DNA from 4 places in the Carnobacterium funditum DSM 5970 genome. Region 1 is predicted to be linked to each of the others. Evidence: predicted binding sites of a transcription regulator. Region 1 holds the regulator's gene; each other region holds the start of a gene.
What was found. The regulator LexA, encoded in region 1, represses DNA repair genes until DNA is damaged. The targets are predictions, from matches to a motif close to CNAACANNTGTTNG.

Region 1 (3,220 bases):
TTATTCATTGCTTGTTCAAATTGATTTGCTAGTTCAGGATAAGCCGTATGATACTCGTTAAACGATGTGTGCCATTCTTTTTCTGAATTTGCACCTTTGTTAATCATGTCTTCTTCAAAACGTTTGCTTACTTCTTCTGGAACAAAGAAATCTTTTCCTTCCCATCCGTAAGCTTTTTTAGCTGCTTCAATACCTTCTGGACCTAAAGGAGCCCCATGGACTTTATGAGTTCCTTCATTTGGTGCGCCAAAACCGATAATTGTTTTTACTTCAATGATAGTAGGTTTTTTTGTTTCAGCTCTTGCAGCATTGATTGCCGCATTGATTTCTTCAATGTCATTACCATCTTTTACTAAGATATGTTGCCAATTGTAGGCTTCAAATCGTTGCCCAACATTTTCGGTAAATGCTTTCGATGTTGGTCCATCTAAAGAAATATCATTTGAATCATAAAGCATAATTAGTTTCCCAAGCTCTAAATGACCAGCCAAACTAGCTGCTTCAGATGAAACCCCTTCCATTAAATCTCCGTCTCCACACAATGCATATGTGTAATGATCCACAATTGTGTAATCTTTTTTATTATAAGTTGCTGCTAAATGTGTCTCTGCCATTGCCATACCTACTGCATTTGCAATACCTTGGCCTAATGGACCTGTTGTTGCTTCGACACCATCTGTTAAATGTACTTCTGGATGTCCAGGAGTTTTGCTATCCCATTGACGGAAATTTTTCAAGTCATCAATTGAAACATTGTAACCCGCAAGGTGTAATAAGCTATAAAGCATGATAGAGCCATGTCCTGCAGAAAGAACGAAGCGATCACGATTCACCCATTTTGAATTTTTAGGATTCACTTTTAAATGTTTAGCCCAAAGTGTATAAGCCATCGGAGCTGCTCCCATTGGTAATCCCGGGTGTCCAGAGTTGGCTTTTTGAACCCCATCCATACTTAGTGTTCTAATCGTGTTAATCGCTAATTGGTCAGTGTTGTCAAACAATTAAATCATCCTCTCAATTATGTTACTTTTATTTTACTGTTTTATAACATTCAAATCAACGTTTGAATGCAATTTATTAAAAATAATTTAATATCCGCTTTATTTTATCTTTAACGGTCATGAAGACCTTTTTCTTTTTGAATTTTTTTTAATTTATCTGGTGTTACGTCAGCCCCAGTTTCATCAACTACTTTTAATCCTTCAATGTGATTACGCATGCCACCTCTAAAGGCAGCTAGATAAGCTTCTCTTAGTTTTTTTTGTTCTGTTTGTTCCGATAAACTTAAGCCTTCATTTTTAGATTTTTTTGCTAGAACGTTAATTCTTGTTAATTTATCTTTAGATAACATTTCATTCACCTCATTATTTTCATTATTTGAATACTATACCAAAAAAAATTACTCTATGCATTAAAATCGTTTTTTACACTAGCGAACATTTGTTTGATTCAGAGGTTGATTTATGTTATTCTAAATAAGAAATAATAAAAGAATTGAGGTGCATCTATTTATGCGTAAAACACCAGAATCAAGACAAATCGAAGTTTTGCAATACATTCATGACCAAGTAAAATTAAAAGGTTACCCGCCAACAGTACGTGAAATTGGAACAGCTGTTTCACTATCTTCTACTTCAACTGTTCACGGCCATTTATCGCGGCTTGAAAAGAACGGCTTTATACAAAGAGACCCTAGTAAACCGCGTGCTATTGAATTAACCTCTAAAGGGCTAACAAAATTAGGCATTCAACTAGAACAAATCCCTTTATTGGGCACAGTAGCTGCTGGTGAACCCATTTTAGCAGTTGAAGAAGCTTCTGATTATTTTCCACTTCCTCCTAATTTAAGACAAGAAAGCAATACTCTTTTTATGTTGACAATCAGAGGTGAAAGCATGATTAATGCTGGTATCTTTGATGGTGATGAAGTGATTGTTCGCAAACAATCTAGCGCAAACAATGGCGATATTGTTATTGCATTAACAAACGAAGACGAAGCTACGTGCAAAAGATTTTACCGTGAAGACCGCTATTATCGTCTGCAACCAGAAAATGATTCTATGAGCGCTATTCTTTTAGATGAAGTTACTATTCTTGGTAAAGTAGTCAGTTTGTACCGTAGCCATATTTTTTAACCATACTTATTGTTTAATTTCAGAACAGAAATGATGCTATTTTTAACGTATCGATAGATAAAGTTTAGCTATAAAAAATGCACCTCTTTTATTTATGGAAAACAAACCATAGATAAAAGAGGTGTTTTTTTGTAACCATTAAAAAAATCAGCTATCTTTTGAGTCCTTTAGTCCGTTAAAAGAAATCTATTTAAGAACTTTTTAGTACTCCATTAACGCTAAAATATCATAACCTTCAATTTTATTGCGTCCTTTTAAATCACTTAACTCCACTAGAAAGGCTGTCCCAACAACTTCTCCACCTAATTGCTCAATAAGCTTGATAGTTGCTGCAATGGTACCACCTGTTGCTAGCAAGTCATCACAAACAAGTACTTTTTGGCCAGGTTTAATCGCATCTTTATGAATTTGTAAAACGTCATTGCCATATTCTAAACCATAACTAACTTCTACGGTATTACGCGGTAATTTACCTTTTTTCCGAGCAGGAGCAAATCCAATCCCTAATTCATAAGCTACTGGACAGCCCACGATAAAACCTCGTGCTTCTGGTCCTACAATCATATCTACGCATTTATCTTTTGCATATCTAACTATTTCATTTGTTGCAAATCGATAAGCTTCGCCATCGGCCATTAAAGGAGAAATATCACGAAAAATAATCCCTTCCTCTGGAAAATCAGGTACATCAGCTATATATTTTTTTAAATCCATTAATTTCTTCCTCCGTTTCGATTTTACAGTTCTTTCTCTAGCTGGATTTTCATCCATTTTTCAAGTTCTGCAAAGTGACTGTATATGAGAGCTTCTTCTGCAGCAAATTTTTCGAGCCGCTTTTGATAAACTTTTGTATCTATTAATTCTTTTTTTTCAATATTTGATACAATATTCATAATACCATCTTGTATTGTAACAAAACCTGCTTCAAAAAACACGGAGATTATAAAAATGAGCATATTTTCTTTTAGTTTTAAATGTCCGGATAAAATTTTCGTTTTATGTCTTACGTCAATATCCATATGCGATGCAATATATTTAAAAACATGTGAGAATTGTATCCGACTCGGTATGCCCTCTAAATATAC
Region 2 (3,220 bases), 240 kb from region 1:
AGACGCCTCATATACTGAAAAAAGAATCAAAGAAATTGGGCAAGAAGTCTTGGTTCTCAAAGGTGATATTGGAGATGAATCCGTTGCTGAAGATGCCATTGCAAAAGTAATTACTAAATGGGGTACGCTAGATATATTAGTAAACAACGCAGGTGAGCAACATTACCAAGAAAAAATAGGAGATGTAACCGCAGCACAGTTAGATCGTACTTTTCGAACAAATGTATTCGGTATGTTTTATCTAACTAAAGCGGCAATGCCATATTTATCGACAGGTGCTTCAATTATTAATACTTCTTCAATTACGGCTTATCGTGGCAGTTCAACTTTACTAGATTATTCTGCTACTAAAGGAGCAATCGTATCTTTCACCCGGTCTTTTTCAGGGAATCAAGAAGTAATCGATAAAAAAATTAGAGTGAACACGGTAGCACCAGGCCCTATTTGGACACCGTTAATTCCTGCGACTTTCCCTGATAAAAAATTAGAAAAATGGGGCGAAGATGGATCGATAGCCCGCCCTGGACATCCATTTGAATTAGCACCTGCGTATGTTTATCTAGCCAGTTCTGATTCGAGTTATGTAACAGGACAAACGATTCATGTAAATGGTGGCGTAGTTGTAAATGGTTAACAAAATAACCGTAAAAGGAAGTGTATCGAAATGAGTAAAGTAGTTGAATCAGCTTATCATACAGTAGATGAAACAATTTCTGCTGTAGAGCGTTTATTAAGTGAAGGTCGTGTGACGGGTGACGTTATTATTGTTACAAGCGATGAAAATTATTCTGATATTCAGAATCGAACACTCGTTGAAGTAGATAAAGTTTCTGCTGATGGAGACATGAATATATGGGAAAAATTTAAAGACATGTTTGCTGACGTTGGCCAAGATAAAGCGTTGGAGCATTATGGCATCGACAAACAAACAGCCTTACGGTACAATGACGTTTTGAAATCTGGAAATTATGTTGTTCTTGTGGAAGAGATGAAAGATATTCCTATTCGTCAAAATTTAGAAGACGGCCCTAAAGAATTAGGTAAATCGAGTACAGAACAAAAAAAGAACGAGGTAAATAATGAACGAGGCCAAATTGAAAATCCTCTACAAGGAAAACCAAAAGATACAACTGAATATAGAACAGAAGACATACACGAAACAGCTGTTGAAGATTCTGAAGATTTACCGCGTTTTAGTGGGAATTCAATTACTGGACAACCATTTGTTGATCCATTACAAGATAAAGAATCGGAATAATGAACTAAAGTAACGGATAGAAGTAAGATTTATTGCTTCTATCCGTTACTCTTTTTTTATACGAGCAGGCAAACTTCTGTTCTATTTTTTGAAATGAAGTATGGTATACTAAGTGAATCGATAAAATTATAGGAGGCGAATAACTATGCCAGACGATTTATTAAAAAAAATTATCTCTTCAAATAATACAACGCCTAGTGAAGGGTTACCACAAATAACTAAAATTGAAACACAAAAACGAAAAGGTCGTTACAATATATATTTAGATGAAAATTATGCTTTTCCAGTAGATGAAGCTATTTTAGTGAAGTATGCTTTATACAAAGGTATGGAGATTGCTGATGATTTCCGAGAGGAATTAGAATCAGAAAATGGCTTTAGAAAAGCCTATACGAGATCTTTAAATTACTTGAATTATGGGCTGCGTTCTGAAAAGGAAGTTCGTGATGATTTGGCAAAGCACGAATTTTCAGAAGTGGCAGATGAAGTCATTGAAAAATTAGAAGAACAAGGGTATTTGGATGACTTAATGTATGCAGAAAGTTTTACTCGTACTGGAGCAAATGTTGGTGGAAAAGGTCCTCGCGTTATTAAGCAAGAATTAAAAAGGCGTGGAATAGCCGAAGAGAATATTGAAAAAGCCACTGAACAGTATCCTTTTGACCAAATGGTTGAAAATGGTGTTCAACTTGCCGAAAAAGTTATTCGTCGTTCTTCACAGCATTCTACACGTGAAACCAATAATAAGCTGCGTCAAAACTTAATGCAAAAAGGGTTTGATACAGATGTGATTACTCAGGTTTTAGCAGAAGTAACAGTAGAAAAAGAAGAAGATGAAGAGTATGCAGCTATAAAAACACAAGGGGATAAAATTTGGCGTAAACAAGCTAAATTAAAGGGTTATAAAAAAATCCAGAAAGTTAAAAGTAGTCTATTTCAAAAGGGATTTGCAGGAGATTTAATCAATCAATTTATTGAGGAAAAAGAATTGGAAGATCAAAACGAATGATGAAAAAAATAACAGAACAAAATGAAATGAATGCTTTATTGCAAAGTTCCGGTATTCAAATGTGGCCACAAGAAAAAATAGAACAATTCAGAGCAACTTTATTGAGTTGGTATGACATAGAAAAAAGAGCACTACCATGGAGAATAAATAATGATCCCTATCGTATTTGGGTATCCGAGATTATGTTACAACAAACACGTGTTGATACGGTTATTCCCTATTATCTGAACTTCATGAAACAATTTCCGACGATTAAAGAATTATCAGAAGCGAATGAAGATAAGTTATTAAAAGCTTGGGAGGGTTTGGGTTATTACTCACGTGTACGCAACATGCAAAAAGCAGCTCAACAAATCATGGTTAATTATGATGGTGAGATGCCTCGTGATCCAAAAGAAATTATTAAATTAAGCGGTATTGGACCATACACTGCCGGGGCAATTGCTAGTATGGCATTTGATTTGCCAGAACCAGCAGTAGATGGAAACGTGATGCGAGTTTTAAGTCGTCTGTTTGAAATTGATGCAGATATTGCTAAACCAGCTAGTCGTAAAATATTCGAGGCAGTTATGAGAGAAATTATCGATCCTTACAAACCAGGTGATTTTAATCAAGCCTTTATGGATTTAGGTTCGAGTATTTGTACTCCTAAAAACTACCATCCAGAATTAAGCCCAATTAAAGAATTTAATGCCTCTTATATTAATGAAACATGGATTAATTATCCTGTGAAAAGCAAAAAGAAAAAAGCTGTTCCAGTTTATTATAATGGTTTTTTAATTGAGAATGAGAAAGGCGAATTTTTGTTAGAAAAACGACCTAAAGAAGGATTATTGGCTAATATGTGGATTTTTCCGTTGTTAGAAGAAAAAAAGTTTGAACAAGAAAAACACCAACAAATAGAAGCTTATGATTTAGAAGATAAAGAACAAGCCAAAAAACAAAGACTAATG
Region 3 (3,220 bases), 180 kb from region 1:
TACAATATCACCTGAAGCTTTTGAGTTATTTGTTCAATTGACGGATGCGAAACTTACTGTAGCAATGTCTGAGCTACCAAAATTATTTTTATTTGGTCAGAAGACAAAATACATTACTAAAGATGCAGTTTCGGAGTTGATAATCAAATCACTCGAACAAAATATTTTTTCTTTAAACGAATATGTTCTAAAGAAAAAGGTCGGTCCAGCTCTTGAGTTATATCATGACTTATTATTGCAAAAAGAAGATCCTATTAAAATTAATGCTATCATGACCGCCCAATTTCGATTATTGCTCCAAGTAAAAATACTTGAAAAGAAAGGCTACCAGCAAGGGGATATAGCAAAGATATTGAAGATTCATCCTTATAGAATCAAGTTGAGCATCCAGCACATGCGTCCATTCAATAAACAGGTTTTAGCAGATGCTTATAACGGTCTAATTGATACAGAATATCGTCTGAAAACGGGTCAAGGTGATAGGGGAATGCAATTTGAGTTATTTGTTTTACAATTTGCTAGTAACCATTTAATGACTCAATAAATTATAAATAGATAGACTATCAAGTAAAAAAACTTTACAGTTTATATTGCAATGAAGCTGCTGATTATGTATAATGATTAACGTGGGAAACAACTGGAATAATCTATTTTAAGTTGTAATTAATTGAAAGTGGGGTGAATCAAATGCCAAACATCGAATCTGCAATCAAACGTGTCCGTACTTCAGAAAAATCTGCTTTACAAAATAACGTTCAAAAGAGCGCTATGCGTACTGCTATTAAAAAATTCGTTCAAGCTGTTGAAGCTGGAGATGAAAATACTGAAGATTTACACAAAGAAGCAATCAGAGCCATTGATATGGCTGCATCTAAAGGATTGATTCATAAAAATAAAGCTAACCGTGACAAATCTCGTTTAACAGCTAAATTAGCTAAATAAGATACCCATAGTTAACTTATTTTTTATGAAAGCCACACACATGATTTATCATGTGTGTGGCTTTTTTTGTGTATAAAATTGACGAAAGCCACTCCGCAATGGAGTGGCTTTCTAATTAAAAATAAATACTTGTAAAGTTATTCGGGGAAAATACTAATCAAATTATATTAATTGATTTCTCATCTAAACAACATAAACCCAACCTCTTTTATGTCCTTACAGTTCTATAACTGCGCCAGTGTGAATAAATTTCTTTAAAACAATTCTATATAAAAATACATACTTACTTTTAATACTTAAATAGTATACCATAAATAGTGTGTAATAAATAGCTATATTTTTTTGAGACAGTATAAGCATTCTAGAAAACACAATCATGTCCAAAGATGGATAAAAATTATTTTTAGATTTTATTGTATCCTAAAATAGGTATCCAGCTCAGCATAAGTATATACGGGTTGTTATTATTGTAAGAACGTACGTTCAGTGGTAAAATGGGGAATTAGAGAGTATGATTAACTTTTCTTCTTCATGAAAAATTCGAGAAACTGGATGTGAAAATAAAATGGAAAAAGATCAGTTTAAATTGGTATCCAATTATAAACCTGGTGGGGACCAGCCAAATGCTATCAAGGAATTAGTTAAAGGAATTGAAGAGGGAAAAAAAGAGCAAACTTTATTAGGAGCAACAGGGACTGGGAAAACATTTACAGTATCTAATGTCATTCAAGAAGTAAATAAACCAACCTTAGTTATTGCGCATAACAAAACATTAGCAGGTCAATTATATGGCGAATTTAAAGAGTTCTTTCCTGAAAATGCAGTAGAATATTTTGTCAGTTATTATGATTATTATCAACCAGAAGCGTATGTTCCTTCTAGTGATACGTTTATTGAAAAAGAATCAAGTGTGAATGATGAAATCGATAAATTACGTCATTCAGCTACAAGTTCCTTGTTAGAACGTCGCGATGTGATTGTAGTAGCCTCTGTCTCGTGTATTTTTGGTCTGGTAAATCCTCTAGATTATCGGGATCATGTTTTGTCTTTGCGTGTGGGCACAGAAATGAAACGAGACGATATGCTACGTCGTTTAGTTGATATGCAGTTTGAGCGCAACGATATTGATTTTCAGCGTGGAAATTTTAGAGTTCGTGGAGACGTAGTAGAAATATTCTTAGCTTCTAGAGATAGTGATGCCGTCCGGGTAGAATTTTTTGGAGACGAAATCGATCGCATTACTGAAGTAGACGTCTTAACAGGTGAAATTAAAGCTGAAGTTCAGCATGTACCTGTTTTTCCGGCTACTCACTTTGTAGCAAGTGATGAACAAACAAGAAATGCAGTAATAACCATTCAAAAAGAGCTAGAAGATCGATTGAAAGTTTTACGTGCAGAAGATAAACTAATTGAAGCACAACGTTTAGAACAGCGAACGAATTATGATTTAGAGATGCTTTTAGAAATGGGTTATTGTTCGGGAATTGAGAACTATTCAAGACATATGGATGGTCGGAATCCTGGGCAGCCACCATACACACTAATAGATTTTTTCCCAGAAGACTTTCTAATCGTAATAGATGAGTCCCACATCACCATGTCACAAATTAGAGGAATGTATAATGGAGACAGAGCAAGAAAAGAACGATTAATTGAATATGGATTTCGTTTACCAAGTGCCTTGGACAATCGACCTCTGCGTTTAGAAGAGTTTGAAAAACATGTTAATCAGATTATGTATATTTCTGCTACACCGGGACCTTATGAGCTAGAACGCACGCCAGAAGTTGTAGAACAAATTATCAGACCGACTGGTCTACTTGACCCAGTAATTGAAGTTCGTCCGATTAAAGGGCAAATTGACGATTTAATTAATGAAATTAATAAAAGAACAGAAAAAAATGAACGGGTTTTTATCACTACTTTAACAAAAAAAATGTCTGAAGATTTAACAGATTACTTAAAAGAAATTGGTATAAAAGTATCTTATTTGCACAGTGATATTAAAACGTTAGAAAGAACAGAAATAATTCGCGACTTACGTTTAGGAGTTTACGATGTATTAATTGGTATTAATTTATTAAGAGAAGGCATCGACGTTCCTGAGGTCTCTTTAATAGCAATATTAGATGCAGACAAAGAAGGTTTCTTGAGAAGTGAACGATCATTAGTACAAACTATTGGACGTGCTGCACGGAACCAAAATGGAAGAGTAATCATGTATGCTGATAGAGTAACGGATTCAATGAACGCGGCGATAGGTGAAACGGAAAGACGT
Region 4 (3,220 bases), 400 kb from region 1:
CGTGTTTAGTCGTCATAGATTACCCTCCAAAAATAGTTGTTTATTAAATTTTTAAAATTTCTCCTACTTTTAAAAATTTCCCTTGTTCTCCAGGTAAACTATTGCAAAAAGCTATAGGGTCTTGTTCAATCAAAGGAAAAGTATTGTAATGAATCGGAACGACTTTTTTAGCTTTCAAGTAATCAGCAGCAATAGCAGCATCTTCTGGACCCATCGTGAAGTTATCTCCGATTGGTAAAAATACCACATCCAAAGGACGATACTGACCTATCAGCTTCATATCAGAAAAGAGAGCAGTATCCCCAGCATGATAAATTGTTTTTCCATCTGAATGGAAAATAATTCCAGCTGCTAATCCAAGTGTCGTAAGCTTGCCATCAATTTCATAAGATGACCCATGAATAGCTTGAGTCATCTTAATTTCTCCAAAATCAAATAGATGCTTTCCTCCCATTTGCATTCCATGCGTTCTTAAGTTTTTTGTTTCAAAAAACTTAGCTATTTCAACAGTCGTAACGATTAAAGCATTTGTTCTTTTTGCAATTTCTTGTGTATCACCGATATGATCCTCATGAGCATGTGTAACAACAATAACATCCGCTACAATTGTTTTCGAATTAAGATTATTTTTTGGATTTCCTGTAATAAATGGGTCAAATAAAATTGTGTATCCTGTATTGGTAACAACTTGTAAAAATGATTGTCCATGCCATGATATCTTCATTATTAAAATCCCCTTTCATTATAACACAACAAAAAAACTGTATTAGTAAATACAGTATACTTTTAGAAAAAAGAAATCAATTTAGGTCAGTTTTTCTTTAGATGCCACTTTTTTTAGTTTTCCCAAAGAGGCAAGACAATGTTTTCAAACGTCAATGGATCAAGCGTTGTAACCGTAATCCCCAATAATCGAATTCCTTTTTTTAGTTGCCCTATTTCATCCCAAATATTTTGAGCATGAAAAAATATTTCTTCGGCATCTTTAATGTAATGAGGTAGTGTATGTCGTTTAGTCACTGTTTCAAAATCAGAATAACGAACCTTTAACACAATCGTTTTTCCATGCTTTTGCTCTTTTCTTAATGAATGTTGGACTTTATTAGATAAGAAACGCAATTCTGCTATAATTTCATTTTCTGTCACTAAATTTTTATTGTACGTGTTTTCCCGCCCAACTGACTTTCTTTCTCTACTAATACGGACTGGTGAATCATCAATCCCTCTAACTTTTCGGTAAAGAGAATAACCCATCTTTCCAAAAGAACGAATCAAATCCATTTCATTTTTTTGGTATAAATCTTCGCCATTAAAAATACCTGAATCATGCATCCGCTCGACAGTCTTCTTTCCTACCCCATAAAATTTTTCGATAGGAAGATTTCTTAAAAAAGTTAGGGCTTCATCCGGTGTGACTACAGTGACTCCAGCTGGCTTTTTAAAATCTGAAGCTAGTTTTGCTATGAATTTATTATAAGATACTCCTGCTGAGCAAGTTAAACGCACACTGTCCCAAACGTCTTTTTGAATAGACTGAGCAATAAAAGTTGCACTTTTCATCTCTTTTTTATTTTCTGTAACATCAAGATAAGCTTCATCTAAAGAAAGCGGTTCAATGATATCCGTATAGTTCAAAAAAATTTCTCGTATTTTTGCTGAAATCTCTCGATATCGCTCATAGTTACCTGAAATAAACACACCCTTAGGACATAATTCATAGGCTTTTTGAGCACTCATTGCAGAGTGCACTCCATATGTCCTTGCAACATAATTAGCCGTTGCAACGACTCCTTTTCCTTTTGTTAAGTTAGGGTGTTTAGCAATGATAATGGGTTGCCCTTTTAATTCTGGGTGATCTCTTTCTTCGACAGAAGCAAAGAAAGCATCCATATCAATGTGAATAATTTTTCTAGATGTATCCTTACTTGGTTCATCAAAACGTACCACTCCAATTTCCACTCTCTTTGCCTCCTTTTCTTATAATTATACGCGAACACATATTTCTATTCAAGATTAGTCATTTATGAAGCAAAAAAAGAATTCGGCTTTTGCGTCGAATTCTTTTTATCTAAATTACCTGAACGTATATATCTGATGCAGCTTTAAAACTTATCTGAATTTTTTTCTGTTCTTTTTCAACTACGATGGATCCTTCATAAGCACCGATAGAATCAATTGTGCAGACATCATTTATTTTAATACCTATAGAGACTAGATAGTCTAACAAGTCTTTTTCATCTGCTACACGTTTTATTCGCACTTTTTGATTTTCTTTTTGTTCAACTAAGGTTTCCAACAAGGGTTCTTTTAGCATACCGTTTTCCCCTGGAATCATTCCTCCATGAGGACATATTTTAGGTGAATTTAAATAATTTTCTAACCGGTTGGTTAATTCAATTGAGGAAACATGCTCTAAAACTTCTGCTTCTGCATGAACTTCATTCCAAGAATACCCAAGGTTTTCAACTAGAAAAACCTCCCACAATCGGTGTTTTCTTATCAATGTGCTAGCTTTACGCAGACCTTTTTCATTAAGTTCTACTCCTTGATAAGGCAATCTTTCAATATAACCCTCTTTTAGTAGTTTAGACATCATTTCGCTAACTGAAGCTGCTGAAACTCCTAATCTCTTTACAATTTCTTTATTATTTATTTTTTTTTCTGTTCCACCAAGTTCATAAATAATTTTCAAATAATCTTCTTTATTAGGTGTCAATTATATCACCAACTTTTCTATTTTTAGGCAAACCTAACTTATTAGTTTAATTATAACTATTTTTAATTTAAAAAGCAATCTTTCCATGGATGGTATTTACACACATCTATAAGTTTGTTTTTTAAAAAAATTGAATAATATCATTTAAACTCGAAAAATTTGTTCGACTATCTGCAAAAAAAAGAATGATACTGTGTTTCCTTTGCATCAGGAACACAGTATCATTCTCTCTTCTATTTAGACTTTCTTGCTACTTATATTTTTAGAATCTAAATTAAACCTATATTTTATTGTTATTTATTCACCATCATAAGCATCAATAATAATTTGGCGTAATTCACTAATTAATGGTTGTTTTGGATTCGCAGTAGTACACTGGTCTAAGAATGCTAGTTCAGCCATGTGATCAACGGTGTCATTTAAAATTTCTTGTGTAACACCTTGGGCCTTCAAATTCATCTCGATACCAACATCTTTACCTAATTTGCTAATTTCAAAGATTAA

Region 2: a site for LexA is predicted at 1,328-1,341, ahead of recX (recombination regulator RecX). Genes of this name have one in related genera too.
Region 3: a site for LexA is predicted at 1,415-1,428, ahead of uvrB (excinuclease ABC subunit UvrB). Genes of this name have one in related genera too.
Region 4: a site for LexA is predicted at 1,991-2,004, ahead of dinB (DNA polymerase IV). Genes of this name have one in related genera too.

Annotation. Positions count from the first base shown of each region.
Region 1 covers NZ_JQLL01000001.1:526,635-529,854, forward strand. The annotation lists gene tkt (transketolase) at 1-1,001, opposite strand, end outside; gene BR44_RS02295 (DUF896 family protein) at 1,112-1,351, opposite strand; gene lexA (transcriptional repressor LexA) at 1,512-2,135, shown strand; gene BR44_RS02305 (adenine phosphoribosyltransferase) at 2,337-2,849, opposite strand; gene recJ (single-stranded-DNA-specific exonuclease RecJ) at 2,873-3,220, opposite strand, start outside.
Region 2 covers NZ_JQLL01000001.1:283,675-286,894, forward strand. The annotation lists gene BR44_RS01200 (SDR family oxidoreductase) at 1-634, shown strand, start outside; gene BR44_RS11030 (general stress protein) at 665-1,258, shown strand; gene recX (recombination regulator RecX) at 1,404-2,267, shown strand; gene mutY (A/G-specific adenine glycosylase) at 2,267-3,220, shown strand, end outside.
Region 3 covers NZ_JQLL01000001.1:702,140-705,359, reverse strand. The annotation lists gene holA (DNA polymerase III subunit delta) at 1-544, shown strand, start outside; gene rpsT (30S ribosomal protein S20) at 688-942, shown strand; gene uvrB (excinuclease ABC subunit UvrB) at 1,508-3,220, shown strand, end outside.
Region 4 covers NZ_JQLL01000001.1:923,913-927,132, forward strand. The annotation lists gene BR44_RS04210 (DRTGG domain-containing protein) at 1-16, opposite strand, end outside; gene BR44_RS04215 (metal-dependent hydrolase) at 44-724, opposite strand; gene dinB (DNA polymerase IV) at 838-1,959, opposite strand; gene BR44_RS04225 (metal-dependent transcriptional regulator) at 2,069-2,716, opposite strand; gene adhE (bifunctional acetaldehyde-CoA/alcohol dehydrogenase) at 3,014-3,220, opposite strand, start outside.